Regions from separate parts of the Streptomyces sp. NPDC102437 genome, predicted to be linked through region 2. Evidence: riboswitches for the same ligand, from Rfam matches in the RefSeq annotation. Region 2 holds a riboswitch; each other region holds the start of a gene.
The links. A riboswitch is a leader RNA that binds a small molecule or an ion and turns the genes downstream of it on or off. The one in region 2 is predicted to bind cyclic di-AMP.
Positions count from the first base shown of each region.

Region 1: linked by a shared signal. The riboswitch ahead of ACIRJP_RS16985 (C40 family peptidase) and the one ahead of ACIRJP_RS07765 (NlpC/P60 family protein) in region 2 are both predicted to bind cyclic di-AMP.
Region 3: linked by a shared signal. The riboswitch ahead of ACIRJP_RS21295 (M23 family metallopeptidase) and the one ahead of ACIRJP_RS07765 (NlpC/P60 family protein) in region 2 are both predicted to bind cyclic di-AMP.
Region 4: linked by a shared signal. The riboswitch ahead of ACIRJP_RS26235 (transglycosylase SLT domain-containing protein) and the one ahead of ACIRJP_RS07765 (NlpC/P60 family protein) in region 2 are both predicted to bind cyclic di-AMP.

Region 1 covers NZ_JBIWKI010000011.1:246,848-254,415, reverse strand. Annotated here, with positions in the region: gene bioB (biotin synthase BioB) at 1-476, opposite strand, end outside; gene ACIRJP_RS17015 (8-amino-7-oxononanoate synthase) at 619-1,761, shown strand; gene ACIRJP_RS17010 (DUF397 domain-containing protein) at 1,840-2,040, opposite strand; gene ACIRJP_RS17005 (helix-turn-helix domain-containing protein) at 2,066-2,926, opposite strand; gene ACIRJP_RS17000 (ATP-binding protein) at 3,131-3,562, shown strand; gene ACIRJP_RS16995 (LysR family transcriptional regulator) at 3,572-4,507, opposite strand; gene ACIRJP_RS16990 (LysE family translocator) at 4,580-5,212, shown strand; gene ACIRJP_RS16985 (C40 family peptidase) at 5,258-5,731, opposite strand; cyclic di-AMP (ydaO/yuaA leader) riboswitch at 5,735-5,907, opposite strand; gene ACIRJP_RS16980 (hypothetical protein) at 6,309-6,617, opposite strand; gene ACIRJP_RS16975 (ATP-dependent Clp protease proteolytic subunit) at 6,625-7,260, opposite strand; partial or broken gene ACIRJP_RS16970 (DUF2785 domain-containing protein) at 7,481-7,568, shown strand, end outside.
Region 2 covers NZ_JBIWKI010000004.1:228,655-236,222, forward strand. Annotated here, with positions in the region: gene ACIRJP_RS07750 (esterase/lipase family protein) at 1-390, shown strand, start outside; gene ACIRJP_RS07755 (M23 family metallopeptidase) at 641-2,215, shown strand; gene pcrA (DNA helicase PcrA) at 2,270-4,744, opposite strand; cyclic di-AMP (ydaO/yuaA leader) riboswitch at 4,993-5,158, shown strand; gene ACIRJP_RS07765 (NlpC/P60 family protein) at 5,157-6,302, shown strand; gene ACIRJP_RS07770 (hypothetical protein) at 6,352-6,705, opposite strand; gene ACIRJP_RS07775 (NlpC/P60 family protein) at 7,027-7,568, shown strand, end outside.
Region 3 covers NZ_JBIWKI010000015.1:175,818-183,385, reverse strand. Annotated here, with positions in the region: gene ACIRJP_RS21305 (PrsW family intramembrane metalloprotease) at 1-1,072, shown strand, start outside; gene ACIRJP_RS21300 (aldo/keto reductase) at 1,111-2,055, opposite strand; gene ACIRJP_RS21295 (M23 family metallopeptidase) at 2,182-3,276, opposite strand; cyclic di-AMP (ydaO/yuaA leader) riboswitch at 3,288-3,440, opposite strand; gene ACIRJP_RS21290 (PP2C family protein-serine/threonine phosphatase) at 3,714-4,874, opposite strand; tRNA gene ACIRJP_RS21285 (tRNA-Met) at 5,046-5,119, opposite strand; gene ACIRJP_RS21280 (SPFH domain-containing protein) at 5,135-6,352, opposite strand; gene ACIRJP_RS21275 (hypothetical protein) at 6,416-6,637, opposite strand; gene ACIRJP_RS21270 (SHOCT domain-containing protein) at 6,904-7,323, shown strand; gene ACIRJP_RS21265 (FAD-binding oxidoreductase) at 7,481-7,568, shown strand, end outside.
Region 4 covers NZ_JBIWKI010000022.1:43,294-50,861, reverse strand. Annotated here, with positions in the region: gene ACIRJP_RS26250 (DUF305 domain-containing protein) at 1-183, shown strand, start outside; gene ACIRJP_RS26245 (hypothetical protein) at 354-536, shown strand; partial or broken gene ACIRJP_RS26240 (ABC-F family ATP-binding cassette domain-containing protein) at 563-2,219, opposite strand; cyclic di-AMP (ydaO/yuaA leader) riboswitch at 2,782-2,935, shown strand; gene ACIRJP_RS26235 (transglycosylase SLT domain-containing protein) at 2,940-3,431, shown strand; partial or broken gene ACIRJP_RS26230 (FAD-dependent monooxygenase) at 3,477-4,575, opposite strand; gene ACIRJP_RS26225 (hypothetical protein) at 4,723-5,043, opposite strand; gene ACIRJP_RS26220 (APC family permease) at 5,391-6,788, shown strand; gene ACIRJP_RS26215 (NAD(+)/NADH kinase) at 6,992-7,568, shown strand, end outside.

The DNA.
Region 1 (7,568 bases), on a different contig from region 2:
GACGAACGCAGCCGGTCGGCCTGCCCGTCGGAGAGCAGACCGAGGCAGGCGCACACCTCGACGCCCTCGTTCTGTTCCTTGATCGCCTCGATGGTCTCCGACACCCGGTCGACATCGCGGTCCGTCGGACCGCGGCCGCTCGCCACCAGACAGACCCGCTTGGCACCGCCCGCCACCCCGGCGGCGGCGGCCTTCGACGCCTCGTCCGGTTTCAGCCAGGTGTACTTGAGGATCCCGGCCTTGGAGCCGAGCCGCTGCGAGCAGTACGAGCAGTCCTCGGGGCAGAGACCGGACTTGAGGTTGACCAGATAGTTCAGCTTCACACGCCGCCCGAACCACTGACGGCGTACCTTTCCGGCCGCGGCCACCACTTCGAGCAGATCGTCGTCGGAGGTCGCCAGTACGGCGAGGGCTTCTTCGCGGGTCGGCAGCTCGCGCCGCAGCCCCTTGTCCACCAGCGTGTTCAGGAGGTCCATGGTCAAGATCCTGGCCTACGGCACGGCCCGCAGCCAAGGAGGAACCGGACAACAGAGCCGGCCGAGGGTGTGTGTATTGCCACACCATGACCTGTTGCAACCACGGTTAGGGTCTGTGAGCTGCCTACAAAAGGGACTGCTCATGCCCTTCGACCCGTTCGACTGGATCGACACCGAGGCGCGCCGCCGCGCGGACGCCGGACTCGTCCGGACCCTGCGCCCCCGGCCCCTCGCGTCCGGACTCCTGGACCTCGCCAGCAATGACTATCTGGGCCTCACGCGACACCCCGACGTCACCGCCGCCGCCGCCGAGGCCGCGCGCGCGTGGGGTGCGGGCGCGACAGGATCGCGACTGGTCACCGGCTCCACCGCACTGCACGCTGAACTCGAAAGCGAACTGGCCGAATTCTGCGGTTTCGAAGCGGCCCTGGTGCTGTCATCGGGTTACGCGGCCAACCTCGCGGCCGTCACGGCGCTCACCGGCCATGGCTCGCTCATCGTCTCCGACGCGGGCAACCACGCCTCGATCGTGGACGGTTGCCGACTCTCCCGCGCCGGAACCGCCGTCGTTCCGCATGCCGACCCCGAGGCCGTGCGCAAGGCCCTGCAGGCGCACGGAGGACGAGCACTGGCCGTCACCGACTCGGTCTTCTCGGTCGACGGCGACGCGGCACCGCTGCCCGAACTGGCCGGAGTGTGCCGGGCCGAGGGCGCCGCACTGCTCGTCGACGACGCACACGGCCTGGGCGTGCTGGGGGACGGCGGCCGAGGGGCGCTCGCCGCCGCCGGTCTCGCGGGCGGCGACGGAATCGTCACCACGCTCACCCTCTCCAAGTCCCTGGGCAGCCAGGGGGGAGCGGTCCTCGGTCCGGCCCGGGTCATCGAACACCTCGTCAACACGGCCCGGACCTTCATCTTCGACACCGGCCTCGCCCCGGCCGCGGTCGGGGCCGCCCTCGGAAGCCTGCGGCTGCTGCGCCGGGAACCGGAACGGGCCACCCGGGCCCGCGCGGTCGCCTCGGCGCTGTACGAGCAGCTCACCGCGGCCGGCCTGACCGCCGTGCGACCGGACGCCGCCGTGGTCTCGGTGCGCGCCCCCTCGGCGGACGCGGCGGTCCGGTGGGCGGCCGACTGCCGTGCCGCCGGAATCGCGGTGGGCTGTTTCCGGCCCCCGTCGGTGCCGGACGGGGTGTCCCGGCTGCGGCTGACGGCTCGGGCCGACCTGACCGAGGAGCAGATCGCCACCGCCGTTTCGGTCGTGCGGCGGACCTCTCCCGTCGGCTGAACCGGCGAGGTCCGGACCTCGCCTGTCAGCCGACCGGAGAGGTCCGGACCGCTTCCGTCAGCCTCTCGACCGCTCCCGTCAGCCGGCCTGCCCCAGGCCGACGACGAACGAGGTCCAGGCCGCTGCGGAGAACCGCAGGGGTGATCTGGACACGTCCTTGGAGTCCCGCACGGCCAGCCGCCCGTCACCGAACGGTGCGGCCTCCACACAGTTGTTCATACCCGTGCTGCGGCTGCTGCGCCGCCACCGTAAGCCGTGCTGTGCGAGGCAATCCGACATGACGCCCCCCTCGGGCGGTCCGGGGTCACTGACCGTCGCGGTCGATCGCGGCGATGAGGTCCAACGAGTGCTCCGGCGACAGCGCGTGAGCCTGCATCGTGCGGAAGGCCGAGCTGTACGCCTCAAGGTCTTCTTTCCGCTCCAGGTAGAGGCTACTCGTCAAATGGTCGAGAACAATCACATCCAGATCAGAAGTGCTCGGAAATGAGAAGATAACGAAAGGCCCGGTGAGGCCGGCGTAGGCACCCATCGAGAACGGCAGCAACTGAAGCTGCACATGGGGTAGTTGGGCCACCCGGGTCAGATGGCGCAGCTGCTCCCGCATAACCCGGCAGCCGCCGACCTCGCGCCGCAGCACCGCCTCGTCGAGCACCGCGCTCAGCCGCAGCGGCGGATCGGTCCGCAGCACCCCCTGCCTGGCGAGCCGCACCTCCACCAGGGAGTCCAGCTGGCCGGCCGGCAGCCCGTCCAGCGAGGCCCGGGTCACCGCACGTGCGTAGTCGGCCGTCTGCAGCAGCCCCGGCACCACCGAGGTCTCCAGCGTGCACGCGGTCCGCGCCTGGGACTCCAGACTGATGAAGTCGCGGTACTGGGGCGGGATCAGACCGCGATAGGCATGCCACCATCCGGTGCCGCCGCCACCCGCCGAACCCGCCAGCGCGGCAAGGAGATCCCGCAACTGGGGGTCGTCCACTCCGTAGGCGTCCAGCAGCCGGGTCACATCGGCCGGCTGCACCCCGCTCACCCCGGTCTCGATCCGGCTCACTTTCGACTGGTGCCAGCCGAGCATCCGCGCCGCGTCCCGACTGGTCAGTCCCGACGCGTGGCGCAGACTCCGGAGCTCCTCCCCGAGCTTGCGGCGTCGAACCGCAGGGCCGTGCTGCATGCGTGGCCTCCCTCCCTCTTCTGCCGAGCGGACAGTGTGCCGTCCGCATACGGTCTTGCGTGGCAGGGTTCACCGCTTCGAGCGACAGATATATGCATGTCTTGGTGGAACGCCGTCCCAGAGGGCAGCATCGATGGCAATCTGGCGCGAAGCGCAACCTGTACCGATCGCAGGTCGGTTCGGGTGGGAATGGGACGGCTCTCCATGGCAGACCATCAGGAAGCAAACGTCACTCTGCCGAGCGAGCCGGTCTCGGTCTCGGCAGTCCGCAGGTACATGGCCCGGGGGCTCACCGAATTGGGTCTGGCCGCCGAAACCGACTTCGCCGACAGTATCCAGCTCATCGTCTCGGAGCTCGCGACCAATGCTGTCCAGCACACCTTCGGGCAGTCGCCCACGTTCACCGTGGACCTCCGGCTGGAGCGGGAGGAGCAGTTGCACGTCGGGGTGACGGACAGTCACCCCCGCTGGCCCAGGCGGCTGCCCGCCGCCGTCCAGCAGGACAACGGCCGCGGCATGGTGATCATCCGCTGTCTGACCAAGGAATGCGGCGGCCGGCTCACCGTCACACCCACCGCCGAGGGCGGCAAGACGGTGTGGATCGCGCTTCCGTGGAGCATCCCCGTGCAGAGCTGACCGACGCGCTCACCCCGCTTCGCCGCCCGGCCGCGCCGAGCCCGCCCTCCCGAACCCGCTGCGCAACAGGGCCTGGAGCGTCGCCGCCGCGGCGCTCGCCCGGTCACCGCGGTGCACCACCGAGATCGTCCGCCGGAAGGAAGCGGGATCCAGCCGCCGCACGGACAGGGGCGTGGGCGACATCGCGGCGACCATCTCCGGGACGACCGCCATCCCGATGCCCGCACTGACCAGCGCGCACACCAGCGCATAGCCGGGCGACTCACAGACCACGGCGGGTGTCGCCCCGGCCTCGGCCAGGGCCTGCTCCACCCCGCGTCGCGGCGGATGCGTGGGCGCGCTGCTGATCAGCGGCCGGCCCGCCAGTTCGGTCACCGGCAGTCTCCCACTGCCCTCGGACAGCATCTGGCCGACCGCCGTGATCAGCACCAGCTCCTCGACCAGCAGTGGTTCGGCGAAGACCCCGGCGGGCCAGGGCGTCGCGGCGGCCGGCTCGTACACATGGGTCAGCGCCAGATCGACCTCGCCGGCGGCCACCGCCGCCACCCCCTGGGGCGGTTCGTACTCGGTGACCGCCAGCTCCACATCCGGGTGGGCACGCCGGAAGGCGCTCAGCACCGGCGGCAGCAGATGGATGCCCGCCGTGGTGAACGTGCCGACCCGCAGGCGTCCGCCGGACAGTCCGGAGAGGCGGGCCAGCTCATGGCGGGCCTGGTCCATCTCGTCGAGGACGCGCCGGGCGCGTCCGGCCAGCAGTTCGCCCGCGGCCGTGAGCCGGGCGCCTCGGTGGTGACGTACCAGCAGCGAGGCGCCCGCCTCCCGCTCCAGCTTGGCGAGCTGCTGGGAAAGGGCCGGCGCGGTGTAGCCCAGGCGTGCGGCGGCCCGGGTGATCGATCCGGCCTCCGCGACCGCCACCAGCGCCGCCAGCCGTGTCGGGTCATACATTAAGCGTTCCTTTTGGCAGACCCAGAAGATTGCAAGTACACGCTAATGGCTCAGTCGGGTCAGGGTGGACCCATGGACGCACAACTCATCGCCTTCGTCGGGGTCGCCGCAGGAATGGTCGCGCTGCCGGGCGCGGACTTCACCGTCGTCGTACGCAACGCGCTCGCCTCCCGGAGCGCGGGGGTGGCCAGCGCGCTGGGCGTGGCCGGCGGCCTGCTGGTGCACACCGCCCTGGCTGTCGCCGGGCTCGCCGCGGTGCTCGTGGCGGTGCCCGCCCTGTTGCGTACCGTCCAGCTGCTCGGCGGGGTCTACGTCCTGTACCTCGGCATCAGCGCCCTGCGCGCGGCCCGGCGCCGCGCCCCGGGCGGGGACGGTCCCGAGGACCGGCCCGCGGACCGGGGACGCGTGCGGGCGCTGCGGCAGGGCTTCCTGACCAATGCGCTCAATCCCAAGGCGCCGGTGCTCTTCCTGAGCCTGCTGCCGCAGTTCGTCCCCGACGGCCAGCCGCCGCTGCCCAGGACCCTGCTGCTTGCGGCGATCGTCGTCGCGATGGCGCTGGTCTGGTTCCCGGCCGTGGCGCTGCTCGTGGACCGGCTGGGGCGGTGGCTGCGCCGGCCGCGTACCGCGCGCGCCATCGAGGGCGGCAGCGGCGCGGCGCTCACCGCGCTGGGGCTGGTGCTGGTGACCGGCCCGCTGCCGCACTGAGCGCGGGAGCGGCCGGCGGCCCCGGCCCGCCGGACGGGCCCTTCCTCAGCGGACCCGGCCGTAGTAGACGCTCTTGGTCCAGATCTTCTCCAACCGCACCACGGAGCCGGTCCTCGGCGAGTGCCAGATCTTTCCCTTACCGGCGTAGATCCCCACGTGGTAGACGCTGCGGCCGTAGTGGAAGAAGACCAGATCGCCGCGTTTGCGGTGCGAGGCCGAGATGTGCCGCGTCCGGTTGTACTGCTGCTGGGCTGTGCGGGGGAGCTTCTTGCCCGCCTTCTTGAACGAGTAGAGCGTCAGCCCCGAGCAGTCGAAGCGGTTGGGTCCGGTGGCCCCCCAACCGTAGGGCGCCCCCCTCTTCGATGCCGCGATCTTGAGCGCCTTCATCGGCAGCGTCGCCGCCTGGGCTTGCGTCGCGGCGCCGGGGGCGAACATGGTGCCGCCGACGGCGGCGAGTGTGAGAACCGAGGCCGTACCGGCCCGGACGAGCAGAGACGGGACATGAACCTGCGCACTCATGCGCAACCCTTCGTCAGCCGCCTGTGAAGGATGACCTGTCGGGTTCGGGCTGGCGAAGTTGCCCGGCCGCGTTCGGCGGCTTCACCCCGAGGGTCGACCGGTGTTCAGGTCGACCCGTTGTGCTCGGGTCCTCCACTCCTGCCGATCCACTTCTGTCGACCAGGCATCCGGACGGCGGCAGGACTCGGCGTCCGCCCGGACCGCCCCGCCGTGGTGGCGGGGGCTTGTCGTCCCAGGGATCTTGACTCACCGGCTGCCGGATTTCCGAGCCGAAACGGGGATATGTGAGGCTCCTCACGACTGATCCGTTCGAGTGGCCCCGATGAACTTTGACGCTCCGTCGGTGATCCGGAAGGGGTTCGTACCAGGCACGGAAGGCTGGATTCCGCTCACTGTCCACGCGTGAAACGCAAGTTGAGTGGTCCCTCGGGAGGGGGACTTCCTACGCCGAACGAGCGAGGATTTTCGGTGAGGCCGTCGGGCGTGTCGAGTACGGGAGTTGGGTGAAGGGCCGCCGGACGGCGAGGCAGGGGGAGTTGGGCGGGCCCCGCCGGCGACAGGCAGGCGCGGGATTCGGTCAACTGCCCGGCGCAGGGGGTACGGTGACGCGTCCGGCCCGCCGTTCCCCGTCCAGCACGCGCAGCGCCCGAGCGAGTGTGGCGGCGTGGATGTGTGCCTCGCCGCGCTCGTGCATCAACGCGAGGGCGTCCCGCAGCGCCCGTGACCGCGCCACGAGTGCCTGTGCGGCGCGCAGTGCGCCGTAGGTGTCGCTGCCTCGGACCGGGTTGATCCGGCCTACCTGGTCGAGGACTTCGAGGTAGTGGTCGATGAACTCCCCCTCGGCGCGGGTCAGTGCGGGAAGGGGCGGGAACTCCGGTGGCCGCATTGGGCGTTCACCTCGCGCCGTGCGGCGGGAGCGAGGAATTCCGGTTCTCCAGGACGTGGTCCACCAGCCCGTACGCCATTGCGCCCGCCGCGTCGAGGATGAGGTCGCGTTCGGTGTCGGCGGTGATCTGCCCCTCGGTGCGGCCCGTGTGACGGACCAACAGAGCGGTGAGCATCGCGCGGACCCGCTCCAGTTCCCCCGCCTCGATCTCCAGGTCGGACGGCCGGCCCCGCACCGGCTCGGCGAGCTCGGGCTGCCGCACGATGACCCGCGCGCCGGGCAGTGCGTACCGCCGGCCGGGAGCGCCCGCGGCGAGCAGCGCGGAGGCGCAGGAACCGGCCTGGCCGAGACAGTAGGTCTCCACCTCGCAATCGAGGTACTGCATCGTGTCGTAGATCGCGGACATGGCCCCGAACGAGCCGCCGGGCGAGTTGATGTAGAGCGATACGGGCCGGTCCGGGGCGTCGTGCTCCAGATACATGAGCTGCGCGATCAGATCGCCGGCCGCGGTGTCGTCCACCGGGGTGCCGAGGAAGACGATCCGTTCGGAGAGCAGCTTGGAGTACGGGTCGAGGGTGCGGGTCCCGCTGGATGTGCGCTCGGTGAACTCGGGCAGCACGTGACGGGCGGTGGGACGGAACAGCATGGCGATGCCTTTCCTCCGGGGTCTGTCCAGGCGTTGCAGGGGGCCGCAGCGGCTTCCGTAGAAAATGTACAGGACGTACAGACGGCTAGGATGGGAGTGTGATCCTGGTGATCCACTAAAATCCCAGGTCAGAGGTTGTTTTGACTGTTCGCCGAGGGCGGATTCTTGGTAAGTGCCCACGCGGCAGTCATATTTGGCGTAGCTCGGCTGGCTCCCCGCCGTCGCGCACGGCGCGGACCTGTTGGGCGCCTTCGGGCTCCATCCGGAGGTCGAGCCGAAGGAGATGCTCGCGCTGGCGGCGGAGC
Region 2 (7,568 bases):
TACGTACAGCGACTCGGTGGTGACCAGCGGGTCCGTACGCTGATCACCCTCGGTACACCGCACGGGGGCACGGCCGTCGCCCCCCTGGCGAGCGCCCATCCCATCGTGCGGCAGATGCGTACGGGCTCCGCGCCGATCGAGGAGCTACGCAGACCCGCGCCCGGCTGCCGCACCCGGTTCGTGAGCTTCTGGAGCGAGCTCGATCGGGTGATCGTCCCGGCCGAGGCGGCCTGCATCGACCATCCGGACCTGGACGCGCGGAACGTACGCGTCACCGGGATCGGCCATCTCGCGCTGCCGGTGCATCCTGCCGTCGCCGCCGCCGTACGGCAGGCGCTGGAATCCCGCGAACCGACGGCCGAGGCCACCGGCACCATAGGAGCCGCGTGAACCGGCGGAGCCGGACGGGCCCGCGGAGCCGGCAGAGACCCCACAAATAGAACGGGTTTCGAACAAAAGGCCAAGGCTGTGTGCACAGTCCGTCGAAAGACGGCCGATTGCCCGTTTCCTGAGCCGCCCATGCCCGCCGAAGATTGTCGGCGTCACGTACCGCCGGGTACAGTCGCGGCCACTGCTCCCCCTGGGATCCCCCGCCGGACTCCAGAGCACAGGTCCTGCTGCCGAGGCGAGAGAGAAGTTGGTGAACGACCAGCACCCCCACGCCGGGTACGCCGGATACGACAGTGATGCGACCGGCAGCTTCGACAGCGATCCGCTCTTCGGCTCGCTCCCCGGCGGCCACGACGGCGTGTACGGCAGCGGCTACGGCGCCGGGCAGTCCGGGTACAGCGGCCAGTACGACTCCACGCAGTGGGACACAGGCGCGCACCCGACCACCTCGTACGACGCCTGCACCGCGTACCCCGCGCAGCCCCAGCAGCAGTACGAGGCGGGGCCGACGTACGAAACCACGGCCACCTGGACGCCCTCGGCCGACTACGGCACGGAGACGGCCACGGCCACCGCGACCGCCACGTTCGCCGGGATCCCGGCACAGGGCGGCGCCCCGGACGCCACGGGCCAGTGGGACACCAGCGGCTGGCAGACGAACGCCCCGTGGGCCACGGGCGAAACGGCCCTCTACGACTCCGGCGTGTACGACGCCACCGCCTGGAACACCGGCGCCACGCCCGAGCACGAGCAGCAAATCGCGCAAACCACGGAAACCGCACAGGTTTCCTACGAGGCGCAGTCGGCACATGAGGCGCTCGGAACCCATGAGACCTACGCCGACCCGGGCTCCTACGACCTCTACGACCCGTACGCGCCCTATGCCGCCGCCACTGCCGCAGACAGCACGACTGACGCGGGCATCGCGGCCGACACGGACGACATCGCAGCAGACGCCGCGGCAGCGGACGATCTCCATGCCGCGGCCACCATCAGCGTCGCGGCCATCACGGACGTCTCGGAGGCCGCGCCCGAAACGCGCCGCTCCGTCAGCCGATCCGCAACCCGCGGCGGCGGCGCCGGCCGCAGCCGGCGGCGTTCCCCCGCGAAGCGTTCCGCGCTCCTCACCGTCGCCATCCCCTCCGCCTGCGTGATGAGCGTGGCCGGAATCGCCGCGGCCTCGGTCGGAGGGCTGGGCGGCGAGGACAAGAAGGACGACAACACCACCATGGCGGCGGCCGACCCCGGCTCCGTCAAGCCGGTCGCCGCCAACAACAAGCTGGACACCCAGCTCGCCAACCTCAGCGCCGACGCGGAGAACTTCGCCGACCGCGCCAGCCGCACCCAGGAGCGCATCGACCTGCGGGAGCGGCAGGCCGCCGAGAAGAAGAAGCGCGAGGAAGAGGCCGCGCGCAAGGAGGCCCTGCGCCCCAAGTTCGTCATGCCGGTCGAGCGGCACGGCCTCAGCGCGTACTTCGGCCAGGCCGGCGTCAACTGGATGTCCGTGCACACGGGCATCGACTTCCCCGTCCTGCAGGGCACGCCCGTGATGGCCGCGACGGACGGCACCGTGCGCACCCAGCTGAACAGCGCCTACGGGAACATGGCCATCGTCACCATGGCCGATGGAACCGAGACCTGGTACTGCCACCTCAGCGCCACCAAGATCCGCTCGGGCCCGGTCAAGGCCGGTGACGTCATCGCGTATTCGGGCGACACCGGGAACTCGACGGGCCCGCACCTGCACTTCGAGGTGCGCCCCGGTGGCGGAGCTGCAGTGGATCCGCTGCCCTGGCTCCGCAGCCACGGCGTCAACCCCACCTGAGACCCGAGCCCGGCGGGGCGGGGGCCAAAACCCCCGCCCGCTCGCTCGCCCCGTCTACAGCTTCTCGACCGGCGCGTACCGCAGCAGCAGCTTCTTCGGCCGTTCGTCGCCGAAGTCGACCGTGGCCTTCGCCTGGTCACCGATGCCCTCGACCGCCGTGACCGTGCCGAGCCCGAACTGGTCGTGCGTGACCCGGTCCCCGACGGCCAGCGTGACCGTCGGCTTGTCGGAGGTACGCCGGGTGGCGAAGCCCGAGGGCCCGGAGCGCGAACGCGACGAGGACAGCGACGAGGTGATCCCCGACGTCGGTCCGGCCGGTGCCGCCATCGGCCCGGTCCGCTTCCACTCCAGGTGCTGGTCCGGGATCTCCTCCAGGAACCGCGACGGCGGGTTGTACGAGGGCTGCCCCCACGCACTGCGCATGGCGGCCCGGGTCAGGTAGAGCCGCTCGCGGGCCCGGGTGATGCCGACGTAGGCGAGGCGCCGCTCCTCCTCCAGCTCCTTCACCTGTCCCAGCGCCCGCATGTGCGGGAAGACGCCGTCCTCCATGCCGGTCAGGAAGACGACCGGGAATTCGAGGCCCTTCGCGGTGTGCAGCGTCATCAGCGTGATGACGCCGGAGCCGTCCTCGTCCTCGTCGGGAATCTGGTCGGAGTCGGCGACGAGTGCGACCTTCTCCAGGAACTCGGCGAGCGTGCCCGTGCCGGGGGCCGTGCCCGCGGCCGCGTCCGCGCCCTCCTCGCCGGCCGCTCCGCGCTCCTGCTCGAATTCGAGCGCCACGGCGGCCAGTTCCTGAAGGTTCTCGATCCGGGTCTCGTCCTGCGGGTCGGTGGACGCCTGGAGCTCGGCGAGATAGCCCGTGCGCTCCAGGACGGCCTCCAGGACCACCGCGGGACCCGCGCCCGACTCGACGATCGTGCGCAACTCCTCCATCAGCGTGTTGAACCGCTTGACGGCGTTGGCCGACCGGGCCGCCATGCCGTACGCCTCGTCGACCCGGCGCAGCGCCTGCGGGAAGGTGATCTTCTCGCGCATCGACAGAGCGTCGATCATCGCCTCGGCGCGCTCGCCGATGCCGCGCTTGGGCACGTTGAGGATGCGGCGCAGCGGGACGGTGTCCTCCGGATTGGCGAGGACGCGCAGGTAGGCCAGGATGTCCCGGACCTCCTTGCGCTCGTAGAAGCGCACGCCGCCGACGACCTTGTAGGGCAGGCCGACGCGGATGAAGATCTCTTCGAAGACGCGGGACTGCGCGTTCGTACGGTAGAAGATCGCGACGTCACCGGCCTTGGCGTCGCCCGCGTCGGTGAGCCGGTCGATCTCGTCGGCGACGAACTGCGCCTCGTCGTGCTCGGTGTCGGCGACGTAGCCGGTGATCCGGGCGCCCGTGCCGGCGTTGGTCCAGAGGTTCTTGGGGCGGCGGCTCTCGTTGCGCTCGATGACCGCGTTGGCGGCGGACAGGATCGTCTGCGTGGAGCGGTAGTTCTGCTCCAGGAGGATCGTCATCGCGTTCGGGTAGTCCTCCTCGAACTGGAGGATGTTGCGGATGGTCGCGCCGCGGAAGGCGTAGATCGACTGGTCCGCGTCACCCACTACGCACAGCTCGGCCGGGGCGTCGCCCTCGCCCGCCGGGCCGACCAGCTCGCGTACGAGGGTGTACTGGGCGTGGTTGGTGTCCTGGTACTCGTCGACCAGGACGTGCCGGAAGCGGCGGCGGTAGTGCTCGGCGACATCCGGGAACGCCTGGAGCAGGTGGACCGTCGTCATGATGATGTCGTCGAAGTCGAGCGCGTTGGCCTCGCGCAGCCGGGACTGGTACATCGCGTAGGCCTGGGCGAGGGTCTTCTCGAAGCCGTCCGCGGCCTGGCCGGCGAAGGTCTCCTCGTCGATCAGCTCGTTCTTCAGGTTGGAGACCTTGGCCGTGAACGACTTCGGAGGGAAGCGCTTCGGGTCCAGGTCGAGATCGCGGCAGACCAGGGCCATCAGCCGCTTGGAGTCGGCGGCGTCGTAGATCGAGAACGACGACGTGAAGCCGAGCCGCTTCGACTCGCGGCGCAGGATGCGTACGCACGCACTGTGGAAGGTCATGACCCACATCGCGTTGGCGCGCGGTCCGACGAGCTGCTCGACGCGCTCCTTCATCTCGCCCGCGGCCTTGTTGGTGAAGGTGATCGCCAGGATCTGGCCGGGGTGCACCCCGCGCTCCGCGAGGAGGTGGGCGATCCGGTGGGTCAGCACCCGGGTCTTGCCCGAGCCGGCCCCGGCGACGATGAGGAGCGGGGAGCCCGCGTGGACGACGGCGGCGCGCTGCTCGGTGTTCAGCCCGTCGAGGAGCGCCGCCGAGTCGATGACGGGGCGGTGCGCGCCGTCGCGGTAGTAGGCGTCCCTGGGCGGCGGGGGCCCGTCGAACACGCCCGCGAAGAGGTCCTCCGGCACCGCTTCGGGTGCGGAGTCCTCGGGGGGCGGCGGGGGCTCTTCCTCCGAGTGCTGGAGGCCGGCCAGGAAGCTGTCGTCAAAGAGGCTGCTCATCGCTTGTCGAGTCTAGGCGGCCGCGCCGACACCCGGAGGCCGCATGGCCAACCACACAGAAGGCGGCAAACACGCAGCGGGACCGGCCACCCACTCCACGTGAGGAATTCCGGGCCTCCGCCACCCGTCGCGGTCAGGTAACGAAAACGTATCGGGCATATCGAACATCAACCTTCCCAGCAGCACCATGGGTTGGCTAGCGTGCTCGACCGGGCGGCCCGTACCCCCTTGAGGCGAACCACGCCGAGCGGGCGCCTGCGCCGAATCCGGGCTGCCCCCACGGCAGTTCGGAACCGGGGACCCATACGCAGTACCGGGGTGAATCGGTCCTTATCCCCCACTCGGACCGTAGGGCAGCCTTCCGTTCCGCCCGAACCCGACAGCTAACCCGGTAGGCGGTCCACGGAAGGAGATGCCGGCCTTGGCATCCCATCGCAAGCCGCGCACCCTGGTGCGCACCACCACACCGGCCATCGGTCTCACCACGGCGGCCCTGGCGTCCGTGACCCTGCTCTCCACGCAGAGCGCGGTGGCCGCGCCCGATCCGAAGCCCAGCGTCGAGGACGTCCAGAAGAAGGTCGACGACCTCTACCGGCAGGCGGGCACCGCGACCCAGCAGTACAACCAGGCGAAGGAAGCCTCCGCCGCCCAGCGCGCCAAGGTCGACGCCCTGCTGGACGACGTCGCCAAGCGCGCCGACAAGCTCAACGACGCCCGCAGGACGCTCGGCACCTACGCGGCCGCGCAGTACCGCAACGGTTCCATAGCGCCGAGCGCCACGTTCTTCCTGGCCGACGACCCGCAGTCGTACTTCGACCAGAGCCAGCTGATGGACCGGATGACCAGCCGGCAGCAGAAGGCGATCACGGACTTCCGTACGCAGCAGGCCAAGACGGCCAAGAAGCGCGCCGAGGCGGTGCGGAGCCTGGAGACGCTGACGACGACGCAGGCCACGCTGCGCACCAGCAAGCAGGACGTCCAGACGAAGCTGGGCGAGGCGCGCACGCTGCTGTCGAAGCTGACCGCCGAGGAGAAGGCGCGGCTCGCGGAGATCGAGCGCAAGAAGGAGGCGGAGGCCAAGCGCAAGGCCCAGGAGCTGGCGAAGCAGCAGGCCGAGGCGGACCGCAAGGCCGAGGAGGCCGCGAAGGAGTCAGGGAGCGGCAGCGGTACGGGGACGGGCACCGGAACCGGCTCGGACAGCGGCGCCACCACCAAGGCGGAGCAGGTCCTCGCCTTCGCCAGGGCCCAGATCGGCAAGCCGTACGTCTGGGGCGCGACGGGCCCGGCGTCGTACGACTGCTCCGGGCTCACCCAGGCCGCGTGGAAGGCGGCGGGGGTCGACATCCCGCGCACCACGTGGGACCAGGTCGAGATCGGCACCCGGGTCGCCACGGCGGACCTGCGGCCGGGGGACCTCGTCTTCTTCTACGACGACATCAGCCACGTCGGCATCTACAAGGGCGGCGGGATGATGATCCACGCGCCGAAGCCCGGAGCGAACGTGCGCGAGGAGTCGATCTACTACATGCCGATCTACGGGAGCGTGCGGCCCGCGTAGGGAATCGCGCCCGCGCCGCCCCGGTGCCGGGGCGGCGCCGCGGGCGGGATCAGACCCAGAGGGTGGCGATGAAGATGTTGAGGAGCGTCAGCCCGCCCACCGCCGCGAAGGCGCCCTTGTCGACTTTCTCCTCGTCCCGCTTGACGTAGACGAGCGCGAGGACGGCGATCAGGACGAGCAGCTTGACGCCGATCTTGATGTTGTTGACGTGGTTGCCGTCGGCCTGGTTGAGCCCGACCAGTGCGACACCGGTGACCAGCATGGTCAGCGCACCGTGCAGCATCGCCGGGACGAACCGGGCCGTGCCCGCGCCCATCGCCTTCATCTGGGTCAGGAAACCGCCAAGCAGGGAGGCGATACCGATGATGTGCAGGGCGACGAAGACATGAATGAGTACGTCCATGAGGCCGCAGCCTAGCCCCGGCCACATCACCGCTCGGAGGGCAGGTGCGCCTTCGCCGCTTCCCGGTCACTTCACTCGCTTCCGTACTAATTGCCTGACTCTGGCGTAATTTTTCCGATCGTTCGACGACAGCGCCGCGCCAAGTTCGGACAATAAGCGTCATTACGACTCCTGCCGGTGCCCCGGGTTTAGCGTCGCTGACCAGACGACCGGATCGCCGCCGCTCCGTACGCGGACGGTGCACCGGTCGCCCCGCCGAGAGTTGTGGCGGGCCCACCGGTATCCCCCGGCGGGCAGTCGTCAGGAAGGACGCACGCCCTCGTGGCAGCGCATCGAAAACCCAAGCAGCGCTTGTACACCGGCCCTGCTGCCCGCACCGCGGCGACCCTCGCCCTCGCCGGGGCCGCCACCGCCGCCGCCCTGCCCGGCCCGGCGCACGCCGACCCGCAGCGCACCCCCGCCCAGGTCAAGGCCGAGGTGGACCGGCTGTACCACGACGCGGAGGTCGCCACCGAGCAGTACAACGGCGCGAAGGAGAAGGCGACCGCCGCCGAGCACGCCCTCGACACCCTGCGCGACGAGGCCGCCCGCCGGACCGATCGCCTCAACGCCTCTCGTGACGCACTGGGTTCGTTCGCCGCGGCGCAGTACCGCGCCGGCGGCCTCTCCACCTCCGTGCAGCTGGCGCTCTCCTCCGACCCCGACCAGTACCTGGAACGGGCGTCGTACGTGGACCGCATCGGCGACCGCCAGGCCGCCGCGCTCGCCAAGGTCCGGCGGCAGGTCGCCCAGATCGCCACGCTGCGCTCGCAGGCCGAGGAGGAGCTGGCCACGCTCACCTCCCGCCGGGCCGAGCTGAAGAA
Region 3 (7,568 bases), on a different contig from region 2:
CGCCAAGGCCGCCGCGGTCCTGCTGATCTTCCTGTTCCGAAGACGGGAGTTCAACGGGATCGTCGACGGCGTCGTGATCGCCGGCATCACCGCGAGCGGCTTCGCCTTCACGGAGAACATCCTCTACCTCGGCAACGCCTTCGGGCAGGACCAGCAGATCGGCACCTCGGGCGTCGTATCGGTGACGGCCGCGACGTTCTTCGTACGGGCGGTGATGTCGCCGTTCGCACACCCGCTCTTCACAGTGCTGACCGGCATAGGTTTCGGGCTCGCCGCGGCGAGCGCCCGGCGCCGGCGGGTCCGCCGCTTCCTGCTGCCGCTGCTGGGGCTCGTCCTCGCCATGGGCATGCACTCGCTGTGGAACGGTTCGGCGGTCTTCAGCCCGTACGGCTTCTACGCCGTGTACGCGGTGTTCATGGTCCCGGTTTTCGGCCTGGTGACCTGGCTGGCGATCTGGTCGCGCCGGCGGGAGCTGCGCACCCTCGCCGCCGAGCTGCCCGCCTACGCCGCGGCGGGCTGGCTGAGCCCGGCGGAGCCGCTCGCCCTCTCCTCGATGCGGGCCCGCGGCCTGGCCCGCGACGCGGCACGCCGCCAGTACGCCGTCACCGCCCGGGGGAGCCGGGCGATCCCCTACGGGCCCGGATGGGCCCCTGGGGCCGCACCCGGACCCGTGCCCGGGCCCGCCCCCTGGCCCTCTGCGCAAACAGCGGCGCAGGTCGAGGCCACGGCGAAGGCCCAGGGAAAGGCGGCCGCCCAGGCCGTCGCCGAGTACGAATCGTTCGCGATCTCACTGGCTTCGCTGCGTCTTCAGGCCCGCCGCGGGGCGGCCGGCCCGGACTTCACCGATCGTGAGCTGGAGCTGCTGCACCACCTCTGGCAGCGCAGAGAGGTGGCCGCCCCCGCCCTGGCGTACGCGGCACAGGCGGCGGGGCTCCTGCGCCCTCACCGTCTGCCGTCACCCCCGTACGCCCGGCCGTTCCCTCCGCACGCGCAGTACGGCGCCTACCTCAACGCCCCCGCGCCCGGACCCGGCTACAACCCCTACCTGTTGCCGCAGCAGCCACCGCACTAGGACAGCAGCGGCCGGACGCGGTCAGGCGGCAGGCACGATCAGGCGGATGCCTCGGTGAGTTCGGCCAGTTCCTGCTCGGTCAGGGTGAGGTCCGCGACGGCCAGCAGCGCGGGCAGCTGCTCGACCGTACGGGCCGAGGCGATCGGCGCGGCCACGGTCGGCCGGGAGGCGAGCCAGGCCAGCGCGACGGTCGCGATCTCCGCACCGCGCTCCTGGGCAACCTTGTCCAGCGCGGCCAGGACCTTCTGACCGCGCTCCGACTCCAGGTGCCGACGGGCGCCCTCTACCCGCGCGCTCTCCACCGACGTGCCCGGACGGTACTTACCCGTGAGGAAACCGGACGCCAGGGCGAAGTACGGCACAGCGCCGAGCCCGGCGCGGGCCACCGTGTCCTGGAGCTCGCCCTCGTACGTGTCGCGGGAGACCAGGTTGTAGTGCGGCTGCAGGGCGACGTAACGGGCCAGCCCCTCGCGCTCCGAGAAGTCCAGGGACGCCCGGAGCCGCGCGGGGCCGATGTTGGAGGCGGCGATCTCGCGGACCTTGCCCTCCCTCACCAGCTGGTCCAGGGCGGTGATGATGTCCTCGACCGGCACGGTCTCGTCGTCGAAGTGCGTGTAATAGAGATCGATGTACTCGGTGCCGAGCCGGCGCAGTGATTCCTCGGCCGCGGCCTTGATGTTGGCGGGCGCGAGCCCCTGGTACCGGGGGTGGGTACTGACCTTCGTGGCGACGACGATGTCGGAGCGGTTGCCGCGCGCGGCCAGCCACTTGCCGATGACGGTCTCGGACTCGCCGCCCTCGTTGCCCGGGACCCAGGCGGAGTACCCGTCGGCGGTGTCGACGAAGTTGCCGCCCGCCGCGGCGTACGCGTCCAGCACCGCGAACGACTGTGCCTCGTCGGCGGTCCAGCCGAAGACGTTGCCGCCGAGAGCGAGCGGGAAGACCTGGAGGTCGGAAGGGCCCAGCTTACGAAGTGAAGTCATAAGTGAATCAACGGATTCCGGATAACTCGCTATTCCGAATCACTCATGAGGCCGCCCGCGACCGACCGCCCACAACAGACCGGCAGCCCTGACGTCGGGGGGTGAGCGTCAGGACCGCCGGTGTTCTCAGGGGTTGAGGCCCTTGCCGCGGAGCCAGGCCATCGGGTCGATGCCCGTACCGGAGGCGGTGTGGACCTCCAGGTGGAGGTGGGGTCCCGTCACGTTGCCGGTCGCGCCGACCCGGCCGATGGTGTCCCCGGTGCTGACCTTCTGGCCGACGCTCACGCCGATCGAGGACTGGTGGCAGTACCAGATCTCCGTACCGTCCTCCAGCTCCAGCACGGTGCGGTAGCCGTACGAGCCGGCCAGGCCCGCCGACTTGATCGTGCCGCCGTGGACGGCCTTGATCGGGGTGCCGGTCGGAGCGGCGAAGTCGAGGCCGGTGTGGTAGCCGGAGGACCACATCGAACCGGCCTGGCCGTAGGTCGAGGTGATCGTGTACGAGAAGGTCGGGATGGCGTAGCTGGCGGCGAGCTTGGCGAGCCGGGCGGCCTCCGCCTTCTTCTTGGCCTCCTCCTCCGCCTTCTTCTTCTCGGCGGCGACCTTGGCCTTGGCCTCGTCCTGCTGCTTCTGGGCCTCGGCGGCCGCCTTCTCCGCGGCCTTCTTCTCCTCGGCCGCCTTGGCCTCGGCGTCGGCGGCGTCCTGCTGCTGCTCGGCCTGCTGGAGGATGCGGGCGCGGAGCGCCTCGCCCGCGTCCGTCGTGCCCTGCTCGGCCTCGGCGGTGGTGATTCCGGCGGTGGTGAGCGGGGCGGTGGCGGCCGCGACCTGGGTCTTGTCCGCCTCGGAACCGTCGGTGAACAGGGCGCCCACGCCGGGAAGGGACTTGGCGTCGGGGAGGTTGTCCGTGATGGCGTCGGGCATGGAGATGGAGACCGGCGGCTTGCTCTGCGCGGAGGCCATGCCACCCGCGCCGACCGCCGCTATGACGCCGACACCCAGCACCGTGGAGCTACGGGCGAGACCGTTGCGCTGCTTGGCGACGCGGTGCCTGCCGCGCACGGGGCGGACGGTCTCCTCGGTGGGGTTCCACTCGTCCCAGCCGCGGTCGGGCTCACTGGTGAACTCACCCGTGAAATTGCCGGTGAAGTCGCCTTCGGGCCCGGTGCCGTAGTCGTGATCGAACCGGGACGGGGCCTCGGGGGCAGGCTTGTTGGACGCCACGGGGGCGCACTCCTTTCCTTCCTTCTCGCCTACCGGGTTAGCTGACGGGTTCGGAGCAGGAAGGTCTCCTACGGGCCCCTCCGTCTCTCACGAGACACAGGTGTCCGATTCACCCCATGTAGGTGGTTCCCCGGTTCCCTTGCGGAATTCGGCGCTCGCGCACGGCGCCGCCACTGATGACGGCTGGGACGACCGCGCTGCGTTATCGAACGTTAATAGACACCGGGGCCGTATTCCAAGCTGTTCCCACTGATCGTTCACTTCCTTGGCCTGGACTTTACGGGACACAAGCGGGTGGAACCGGACGAGTTGACCGACCTTCAGTCACTACCCCGTTTCTGACGTTGCGTCAAACGTTATGCGGAGCGGCGCCTTTCGATTACGCACGGTGGCATCGGCCCGCCACGCCACCGTCCCTGTCCGTCCCTTCCGTCTTTTCACGTCTCCTCAGCACCGACGATCCGCACGGTCCTTCGCCGGTCCGGCTGCCCCTCGGCCGGACGTGCGACCGCGAGCAACGCCATGTCGTCGGTCGTCTCGCCGCCCGTGTGCAGGCGCACGTCATCGGTCAGGGCGGACAGCAGCTCCTCGGGCCCCGGGAAGATCCGCCCGCGCAGCCGGGCCGCCGGATCGTAGAAGACCCCCTCGGCGTCCCTCGCCTCGGAGAGGCCGTCCGTGTAGAGGAGCAGCGTCGTCCCGGCCGGCAGATCCCACTCGTCCGTGCACTCCGGCCACGCTCCCAGCCCCATCCCGATCGGCAGCGCGGGCACGGAGGGCTTCAGCACCTCCAGCGCCCCGTCCGGATGCAGCAGGATCGGCTCGGGGTGCCCGCGGTTGACGATCCGCACCAGGGGCAGCCCGTACGGGATCTCGGCCAGCACGGCGGTGATGAAGCCCTCCAGCACATCGAGCCCGCCCCGCCGCGCCTCCTCCCGCGCCAGCGCCCGCTCCAGCCGCCGCGCCACCCCCTCCAGCGAGGATTCCTGCTCGGCCGCCTCGCGGAAGGCCCCGATGACCACCGCCACCGTCTCGACGGCGTCGAGCCCCTTCCCCCGTACGTCACCGACCACCAGCCGCACCCCCTGCGGGGTGTCCGCCACGGCGAACAGGTCACCGCCGACGAACTCGTCCGCCTGTGCCGCCTCGTACCGCGCCGCGACATGCAGTCCGCCGATCCGGTCGGCCGGCTGCGGCAGCACCGCGCGCATGGCCGTCTCCGCGATGTACCGCGCGGAGGCCAGCTGCTCGTTGCCGCGCCGCACGACCCCGTTGATCACCACCGCAAGGACCGAGACGGTGGCCAGGGTGAGCAGCTCGATCAACGGCACGGCCTCCGGCAACGAGCTGGTGTACAGCCGCAGCGCGATGACGGCCAGCATCGCGGCGATAGCGGTGCGGACAGTGCTGGCCAGCGAGAAGAACGGGGCGGCGATCAGCGGAGCGGCCACGAACAGCGGGATGGCCGTGAAAATCGGCGGGGTGAGGGCGTCGAACACCAGCCCGCCGAGAATCATCAGGGCGGGCAGCATCCGTACGAACCGCCGGGTACCGGCACCGCCCCCGACATGCTTGCCGCGCCGCCTCTCCCGCTTCCACACCTGTGGTCTCCTGCCCGGTACGCGCGCGGCTGCGGACGGTACCGCGCCCCACCCCCAGGCTCGCCGGACCGGAACGGAGCGGCGAATCCTCTTCGGCCAATGGGGGGAATGGGCACAGCAAAACGAATCAGGCCCGGCACGCTGCATGCGTGCCGGGCCTGAATTCTTCAGTAGCGGGGACAGGATTTGAACCTGCGACCTCTGGGTTATGAGCCCAGCGAGCTACCGAGCTGCTCCACCCCGCGTCGGTGAACACAACTCTACGGCATCTCCGGCGCCCTTTTGACCAATCGGGTCCGCCCGCCCTTCATTCCGTCCTCCTGCCGCTTCACCGGGTCCACGCCCCGTTGCAGCGAGTGGAGGATCGCCAGCCCCTGGCCGACGACGCCCGCCGCCAACTCGTTGACGCCATCGGTGCCGTTGAGCACGGTGAGGTCGGCGCCGGACATGCCCCGGGCGGCGGCGTCGGCCAGGGCGGGCAGGTTCTCCACGATGCGGTTGGCGGCGATGAGCTCCTGGTTGCCGTCACGCAGCGACGCGGCGCGCGCACTGTTGGCGTCGGCCTGCGCCTGGGCGAGGGTCCGTTCGGTGTACGCGTTGCCGTCCGCCTCGAACTTCGCCCGGTCCCGGGCCGCCTCCGCCAGGGTGCGCTGCCGGTACGCCTCGGCGTCCGCCGGGCGCCGGACCTCCGCCTCCAGCCGCTGCGCGGCGAGCGCGGCCTGCCGTTCGGCCAGCGCGGTCTGCTCCTCGATGACCTCCTGCGAGGCCCTGGCGCCGGCGAGCGGTCCGGCCTGTGCGGCGCGGGCGTTGTACTGCTCGGTCTCGGCGAGGAAGCCGGCCCGCTTGATCGCGGTGTCGCGTTCGTACTCCGCCTTGAGCGCGGCGGCCTGCTGCTCGCGCTGGCTGGCCTCCTGGTCGGCCTTGGCCTCGGCGATCCGGGCCTGGCTGGCGACCGCGGCGGCGTGCGGGGCCGCGAGGTTCTTGATGTAGCCGGTGGCGTCGTCGATCTCCTGGATCTGGAGGGCGTCCACGACGATGCCGAGTTTCTCCATCTCGCCGTGGCTGCCCGCGATGACCTCCTGGGAGACCCGGTTGCGTTCACGGATGATCTGCTCCACGGTCAGCCCGCCGACGATGGAACGCAGGTGCCCGGCGAAGATCCGCCCGACGAGTTCCTCCATCTGCTCCTGCTCGGTCAGGAAACGGCGGGCCGCGTTGGCGATGGACACGGCGTCGTCGCCGACCTTGAAGACTGCCACGGCCCGGACGTTGAGGCGGATGCCCTGCTGCGTCACGCAGTCCTCGGTGATCTCCGCCTCGCGCAGCGCCAGCGAGAGCATGCGCGCCTTCTGCTTCACCGGGAGCACGAAACTGCCGTGCCCGGTGACGATCCGGAACTGGGTGTCCAGGGTCTGCCGGCTCTTGGAACCGGAGATGAGCATCGCCTCGTTGGGGGCGGGAACGTGCCAGAAGAACATGGGAAGACTCCTGCCGTACGTCACTGCGTTTTTGGTGTACGCGACGGTTTCGGCTGTTCCGGCTCAGGACGGCAGGCGTTCCACGATCACGCCCCGCGCCGAGACCGCGTCGACGACCACCACGCGCGCGTCCCTGTCGATCGACGTCGCCGACCATGCGGTGTAGGCCTCGGACCCACCCCGTACGGCCACCAGTACCTCTCCCGGCCCACCGGGCGGGATCGGCACGGTCACGCGGCCGACCGCCCCGACCGGGCTCCGGGCGGACTCATCTGCCCTGTGCATGCGTCGCCCTCGCGAGCGTCCCCGTGAACGCCTGCTCACGCCGCTTCTCGTGCGGTGTCCCGCACCGCTTCATGGACACGAGGCGACCCCGCCTCCTGGAGGCCCGAGCCTCCCTCGACATCTCCACGGTACTCCGCGCCCACCCCGGTGGAACGGTGCCCGCGAGCGTCCGGCGACCGGCGAGCGAGGTGAGGTATGCGGTGGTATGACTGTTTTATCTTTTGATCTTCCGTCGCGATGAACTCGCGCTGATCTGGGAGCGACCCATGGACGACTACTCCTTGCTCGACCTCTTCTGGACCATGCTCTGGTTCTTCCTCTGGGTCATGTGGCTGTTCCTGCTGTTCAAGGTCATCACGGACATCTTCCGCAGCCACGACCTCAGCGGCTGGGGCAAGGCAGGCTGGCTGATCCTCACGCTGCTGCTGCCGTACATCGGCGTGCTGATCTACGTGATCGTGCGCGGCAAGTCCATGAGCAAGCGGGACATCAAGGAGGCCCAGGAACGTGACGCGGCCTTCAAGGCGTACGTACGGGAGGCCGCCGGCACCTCCGAAGCGGGCGGCGCCGACGCCACGAAACAGAAATCCCACGTCGACGACCTGGCGAAGCTCGCCGAGCTGAGGGACCGGGGCGCCATCACGGACGAGGAGTACCAGCGGGCGAAGACGAAGCTCCTGGTCTGACGCCCGCTCCGGCCGCGCCCCGGCGCGTATGTCTCCCTCCACGCGGTCCGGCGGACTGGCAACGCGCCAGGACCGCGGGGAGGCTTGAGACATCAGCCACGGCGGGAGGCCGAGCGGGGACGGTCCCCATCTCGATGTACGAGGAGATGGCCCGGCCATGAACGGCGCCACGCTCGAAACCCTGGACGCGATGCGGACGGCTCTGCGCGGGCCCGTCGTCGGCCCGCGGGACCCGGAGTACCGCG
Region 4 (7,568 bases), on a different contig from region 2:
GGCAAGCACTTCGACAAGAAGTTCGCCCAGCTCATGATCGGGCACCACCAGGGCGCCGTCACCATGGCCGAGGACGAGCAGAAGAACGGTGTCAACGCCGACGCGAAGAAGCTCGCCGGTGCCGTCGTCACGGCCCAGACCGCCGAGATCGAGCAGATGAACAAGATCATCGACAGGCTCTGACCCCGGCAGGGGTGCGGGCCGCCGGCGTACGAAGGCCCGCATCCCCTTTCCCTGTCCGGCCGGTACGGGCACGTCCCACCGACCGCCGTTCGGCCGGCGGCCTCGGCGCCACTGCCGGGCTTGCGGCAAGGAGGTAGCCGACCCGCCAACCGCGCGTCTAGCGTGACCGCATGGATCGTGGCGAACAGTTGCTTCACGCCTCGTCGGCGGGCGGGGTGCTCGTCATGCCGGAAGAGGAGCGAGAGGCCTTGCTGGGCAGGATCCGCGCCTTCCTCGCAAGCAGACCTGAGACCGCCCGCGGCGAGTTCACCCTCCCGATGCTGACCGGCGTGATGCGCGTCCGGCGGCTGTGAGGCGCACGAGGCCGACAGCCCCGGCATCAACGGATCGGGGCGCGTAGCAGTTCGGCCACCTCCTCGGCGCCGGTCTCCCGCAGCTCCTCGCCGACCAGCAGCCACCTGGTGACACCGACCGATTCGAGGAAGGCGAGGTCGTGACTGGCGATCAGGAGTGCGTCCCCGTAGGACTCGAGCGCACCGGTCAGCTGTCGCACACTGGCGATGTCGAGGTTGTTGGTCGGCTCGTCGATCATCAGCAGCTGCGGGGCCGGTGCGGCGAGCATCGTCGCCGCGAGGGCGGCACGGAAACGTTCGCCGCCCGACAGTGTGGCCGCCGGCTGTTCCGCGCGCTTGCCCTGGAAGAGGAAGCGCGCGAGCTGGGCGCGGATGTGGTTGTCGGTGACACCGGGCGCCATCCGGGCCACGTTCGCCGCGACGCTCAGTTTGTCGTCCAGCACATCGAGCCGCTGCGGTAGGTACCGCGCCGGTACGAAGGTCCTGGCATCGCCCGACAACGGGGCCAGCTCACCGGTGAGCGTGCGCAGCAGCGTCGTCTTACCGGCGCCGTTGCGGCCGACGAGCGCGATGCGCTCCGGCCCGTTCACCTGGAGGGTTCCCTCGCGCAGCCCCCCGAACCGGGGCGCAGCCCGTTCAGACTCAGCACGGTGCGCCCGGTGGGCACCGCCGTGTGCGGGAGGCTCACGCGGATCCCGGCGTCGTCGCGGATCGCGTCGGCGGCCTCCTCCAGGCGTTCGAGCGCCTCGCCGAGGCGCTCCTCGTGGACGCCGCGAAGCCTGCCCGCAGACTCCTGTGCCGATCGCTTCCGGCGGCCCGCCAGGATCTTCGGGAGGCCGCCCTCGGCCTCCGCCTTCCGGCCGTTCCTCTGGCGCCGGGCCAGCTTCGCCTGTGTCTCCTCCAGTTCACGCTTCTGGCGGCGCACATCGGCCTCGGCGGCCCGCAACATCCGCCGGCGGCCTCCTGTTCGGCGGCCACGGCCTCCTCGTACGCCGACCAGCCACCGCCGTACCAGTTCACCGAACCGGTGCGGAGCTCGGCGATGCGGTCTACGCGCTCCAGCAGTTCCCGGTCGTGGCTGACCACGACCAGTACGCCCGAGCGCCAGGAGTCGACGGCTTCGTAGAGCCTGCGGCGCGCGAACACGTCGAGGTTGTTGGTGGGCTCGTCCAGGAGCAGGACGTCGGGGTGCTCCAGCAGCAGCGCGGCCAGCCGGAGCAGGATGGTCTCCCCTCCGGACAACTGCCCCACGGCGCGGTCGAGTTCGATGCCGCCGAGACCGAGCGATCCCAGTGTCGCCAGGGCCCGTTCCTCGACGTCCCAGTCGTCGCCGACCGTCTCGAAGTGCTTCTCGTCGACGTCGCCGGCCTCGATGGCGCGCAGCGCGTCGCGCCGCTCGGCGATGCCCAGGGCCCGGTCCACCCGCAGTGTGGTGTCGAGGGTGATGTTCTGCGGAAGGTGGGCGAGACTGCCGCCGACGGTCACCGACCCCTGGGACGGGCGCAGTTGACCGGCGAGCAGCCGCAGCAGGGTGGACTTGCCCGCACCGTTGGCGCCGACGAGCCCTACGCGCCCCCGGCCGATGCTGAGCGAGAGACCATCGAGGACGGTGGTGCCGTCCGGCCACCGGAAGGTCAGGGCCGAGCAGGTGAGGGAGGCGTGGGGGGTGGTGGGTGTCGCCATGAGTGTTCCTCGCATTCGCAAGCGCAGTGAAGGGGGCTTCGTATGCGAGCACCACGCGGCGACCGGGCAGCGGAAGGAGGTGCGGCGGTCCTGAAGAGCGAAGGACGGCTCATGCACCGAGGTCGCATCCACGCGGGGTCACGGGCAGTGCGAAGCACTGCTACTGCGTGACGGGCGTACGGGGAAAGCCGTACGGCGTGATGTTCGCGAACCTCAGATGCGCAACGTCCACCTCAATCGGAGATAACAGGACATCGAAACTGTAACGACCGGGGGGCGGAAAGGCAATGTCACCGGGTCTTGGCGATCACTGGGCGAAATGCCCGCTTTTGTGAATTCGTGGCGCGAGTCACGTTGGGCCCGGGGGGTGCCGTGCCCCGTGAGCCGGTTCCCTTTCCGCGCAAGGGGAGCGGGTCGTGCGGTGTGAGGTGGATTACCGAAATTCCCGTTAATCGATCTTGTGGGCGAATTGCATTCGGAAATTGGGGTCTTGTCCCGTTCGGCTCTTCTCGCCTACGGTCACCGTCAATCCGGACGGAACGCCGAATCCTGCCGCCGTCCGACCATCCGACCACCCATGCACGGCAGGAGCGGGGGACCCAGGTAAGCCGCCGGTCCGGAATCCGGAACGGCTCGGGGTGGAGCCGCGCTCGCGTGCGGCCAGGCATCTCCAGCCTGAACCCGACAGCTCACCCCGCAGGCGACGGAGAGGAATCCACCATGTCCGCAACGGGTACGTACCGTCGTCGCAAGTCCACCCCGCTGACCCGCGGTTTCATAGCCGTGGGCACCGGCGCCGCCGCGCTCCTGCTGCCGCTGCTCGGTGCCCACACCGCCTCGGCGGCTCCGGCACAGTCCGCCGCCGCACCGGCCGCGCAGTCCGCGACGTACACCAACGATCTGGACGGCTGGATCAAGGAGTCGCTGGCCGTCATGGCCGAGCACAACATCCCCGGCAGCTACGACAGCATCCACCGCAACATCATGCGCGAGTCGTCCGGCAACCCCCGGGCAATCAACAACTGGGACTCGAACGCCGCCGCCGGGACGCCGTCCAAGGGTCTCCTCCAGATCATCGATCCGACGTTCCGGGCCTACCACGTGCCCGGGACCTCGACGGACAGCTACGACCCGGTCGCCAACATCACGGCAGCGTGCAACTACGCGGCCGCCAGGTACGGCTCCATCGACAACGTCTTCGGGGCCTACTGACGTACGCGACACCGCCGCCGCACCGCCGGGTGCCCCGTCCCGAGGTCAGCCCAGCCTCGGGGGTGTCCAGTCGGTGTGGCGGAGGATCGTGCGGACCGTGACACGGGACGGCGCGAGACGCATCGCCGCGTTGCGCAGCGCGACGGCCGCCGGGTGGGACAGCTGCTGGCCCATCCGGCCGGCCTGCCGCGCGGCCCGCGCGACCGACTGGCTGCGGGGTCGGCGCTCCGCGTCGTAGCTGCCGAGCGCCGACTCGACGGTCGCTTCGCCGGACACTGCGGCGGCCAGTGTCGCCGCGTCCTCCAGTGCCTGGCAGGCCCCCTGGCCGAGATTCGGGGTCATGGCGTGCGCGGCATCGCCGAGCAGTGCCACCCGGCCCACCACGTAGAAGGGAAGCGGGACGACCAGTTCGTGGACGTCATGGTGCAGGACGGCATCGGGCCGGGTCGCCGCCGGCAGGGCGGGAATCGGGTCGTGCCAGCCGTCGAACCGGCGGCGGACCTCCGCGAGCGGGTCGGGATGGCGCACACCGGCGGGAGCGTTGAGCACCGCGTGCCACTCGGCCCTGCCGTCGGCGAAGGCGATGCGGCCGAACTCGGCCCCCGGTCCCCAGGTCAGCTCGAAGTCGGCACGCAGGTCGACCGGCGACTCGGTGATGGCGCGCAGCACCGTCGAGCCGCTGTGGGCCGGACGGGGGATGTCCCGGGAAGAGCAGGCCGCGCAACCGGCTGCCGATCCCGCCGACGGCCACGACCAGCTCCGCCTCCAGCCGGGTGTCACCGGCGGCCGGTCGCACCCGCGAGGCGTCGGACCGGTCGACGGACGTCACCTCGGCCCCGATGACCAGGGACTTTGGAGGCAGGGCCGCGCGCAGCAGGCGGTGCAGCTCGGCCCGGGGGATGCCCACGATCGGTGTCCCCAGCTCCCGTTCCAGCGCGGCACCGTTCATGCGCGCCAGCAGGCGGCCGTCCGGGGTGCGGGTGCCGCCGGTGTACTGGGGCCGCGCGGCCGCGCGCACCGCCGCCCCGACACCGAGGGCGTCCAGCGCGCGCATGCCGTTGGCGTGCAGGGAGATGCCCGCGCCCACGTCGTCGAGGGTGCGGGCGCGTTCGACGACCATCACCTTCCAGCCGACGAGCCGCAGCCCTTGTGGACGGGCTGGTCTTCGGCCGGCCGGTGGGCGGCGGGGGAGTACCGGGGAACGAGATCTCGGGGCTGGTCGCCGCAGCCCTCCGCGACTCCGGCTCCGATGGGGGCGTGGCGACGCCCCGGGGCGATGCCAGGCTCCATGTCACTCCTGGGCGGGTTCCGCCGCCTGCCGCCGTGGTTCGCGGCGGGGCAGTACGGGAACGGTCGCCGCCTCCCCGCCCCGGACCGCCTGCACCGCCGCGTCGTGCAGGCTACGGCTCTCCTCCTCCGAACAGCACGGCACCGGACTGCCCGACATGGTGAACCAGTCGATCGCACCGGTGTACTGCACAGTGACCTGGGCCGAGTCGTCCGCCCAGGTCGTGTGAACTGTCAAGTCCCCGGAGAGCACACCGACCTCGTCCGTGAGCACGCCACCGCGTCCCGAGAACACACCGCAAGTCGTCCACGACGCCCAAGCCATGACTCCAGGCTGGCACCACGACAGCGGTTGCGCGACCCGTGAGCCCCGCACGTCGGTCCCGCTCAGGCAGCCCCTTCCTTCCGGATGCTGGAAATGGGGGAAACTTTCCACCGGGCCCGGCTACGGTTCCCGCACCCCCGATCCCCATGCATTGACGCGTTGTTAGCGCCAAACCGTCGAATCGGCCCCTCGTCGCAACGAATTCCGAAGGTGAACACCTATTGACCTGCGGATCACGTCAGGATTGCATGTCGCGCTGGGAGCGACGAAACCACTCACCACGTCCTCGTCTGGAGGCGATAGCGCTCCCGTGCTCGAACACCGCACCTGTTGATCGGAACCGCACGATGACCGAAACGCTCAGCGCTCCCCAGGCGCTCGCACCAGCGACCGGCCCCACTCCACAGAAGCTCAAGCGTTCCATCGGCGTCGTGGGCGGAACACTGCTCACGCTCTCCTGCGTGACGCCCGCCTCGACCCTCTTCGTGGTCGTACCGGACCTGTTCTCCAGCCTCGGCACGTACACCGCCCTCACCATCGCCATCGGCTCGCTGCTCTGTATCGCGGTCGCCTTCTGCTACTCGGAACTGGGCACGCTCATTCCGAGCGCCGGGGGCGAGTACGCCATGGTGTCGACCATGGCGGGCCGGCTCGCCGGGTGGCTCGTCTTCGTGCTCTCGCTGCTGGTCGTGATGATCGTGCCCCCGGTCATCGCCATGGGAACGGCCGACTACCTCGCTCCCATCGTGCACATCCCGGCCTCCGTCGCGGGCGCCGGCGTCATGGTGCTCGCCACCCTCGCCGGTCTGCTGGACCTGCGTGCCAACGCATGGATCACCGGCATCTTCCTCGTCCTCGAAGTGATCGCGGCGGCCGTCGTCGCCGTGCTCGGCTTCGCGCACTCCGAGCGCGGCGCCTCGGCACTGGTGCACGGCTCGGTCGCCTCGCCGGGCGGCGGGAGTTCGACCGTCACCGCCATGATGGTGGTCTCCGGGCTCGCCATCGCGCTCTTCATCACCCAGGGCTTCTCCACGGCCGTCTATCTCTCGGAGGAACTGGAGAACCCGCGGCGCAACGTGGCCCGCACCGTGCTCGCCACCCTCGCCATCTCCACGGCGGTCATCCTCGTCCCGGTCATCGCCATCACGCTGGGCGCCCCCGACCTGGCGGCACTGACCTCGGGCGACCTCAACACCATGGTCGCCGCCTGGTCCAATTCGGCCGTCGGGACCTTCGTCAGCCTCTGCGTCGCCCTCGCGATCATCAACGCGGGCATCGTGATGGTCATCCAGAACTCGCGGGTGCTGTTCGCCTCCGCCCGTGACAAGGCCTGGCCCGGGCCGGTCAACAACGCCCTGTCCCGGCTCGGCCGCTTCGGCTCCCCGTGGGTCGCGACCCTGGTCGTCGGCGTTCCCGGCGCGGCGCTCTGCTTCGTCAACCTCGACACCCTGTACGGCGTCACCGGAGTCTCCGTCACCGCGATGTACCTGCTGGTCGCCGTCGCCGCGCTGCTCTGCCGCCGCGGTGCGCACCGCGAGGCGCCGGCCTGGCGCATGCCGCTCTGGCCCGCCATTCCGGTCCTGCTGATCGCCGTACTGGCGTACATCCTGACCCAGCAGGAGACCGAGTACCTGCTGTGGACCGGCGGGATCACGGCGGTCGCCACGCTCTACTGGGCGTTCTACCTGCGGCCCCGCAAGGAGACCCGCTGGCTGGTCAGCATCCCGGAGGACGCGCAGTCCTGACCCGGACGTGTTCCGTGCCGTGCCCGGCCCGTCGGCGGAGACCATCCGCAGGCGGGCCGGGCACGTGTCCGTCCGGGCCGCCGTCGCGGGCCGGATCGCCCGACCGGGCGCCGTGACGGCCCGACGACGGGCGGACCCACCCCCGATTCCCGCACAGTGGGGTGAGGACAGGCCGTCGTCACAACACGGGGAGTCGGAGCGGGATGAGCGTGGCACGGGTCGGACTCGTCGTACACCAGGGCCGTCCCGATGCCGTCGTCGCGGCGGGAGTCGTACGCGACTGGTGCGCCCGCGAAGGCATCCCCTGCACGGACATCGACGTGTGGCGCGACGACGAGCGCAGGCGCGGCGGGCGCGAGGAGGCCGACGTCGCGGGCAATCCCGATCTCATCGTGACGCTCGGCGGCGACGGGACATTCCTGCGCGGCGCCCGGATCGCCGCCAAGAACGACGGGGCCGTCCTCGGGATCGACCTGGGCCGCGTCGGCTTCCTCACCGAGGTCCCGGCGAAGGACGTGGTCCGGGCGCTCGACGCCGTCCACCGGGGCCGGGCGGCGGTCGAGGAGCGCATGACCCTGACCATGCGGGCCTCCCGCGTACTCGAAGTGCCCAAGGACATCGACGCCCTGATGGCCTACGGGCGACGCCCGATGCTGCCGCCCCCGCACGTCGACCTCGAAGCGGAGGCAGCGGCGGAGGACTGGGGCGTGGCCCTGGACGTCACCGCGCTCAACGACGTCGTCGTGGAGAAGCTCGCCCGCGACCGGCAGGTCAGCCTCG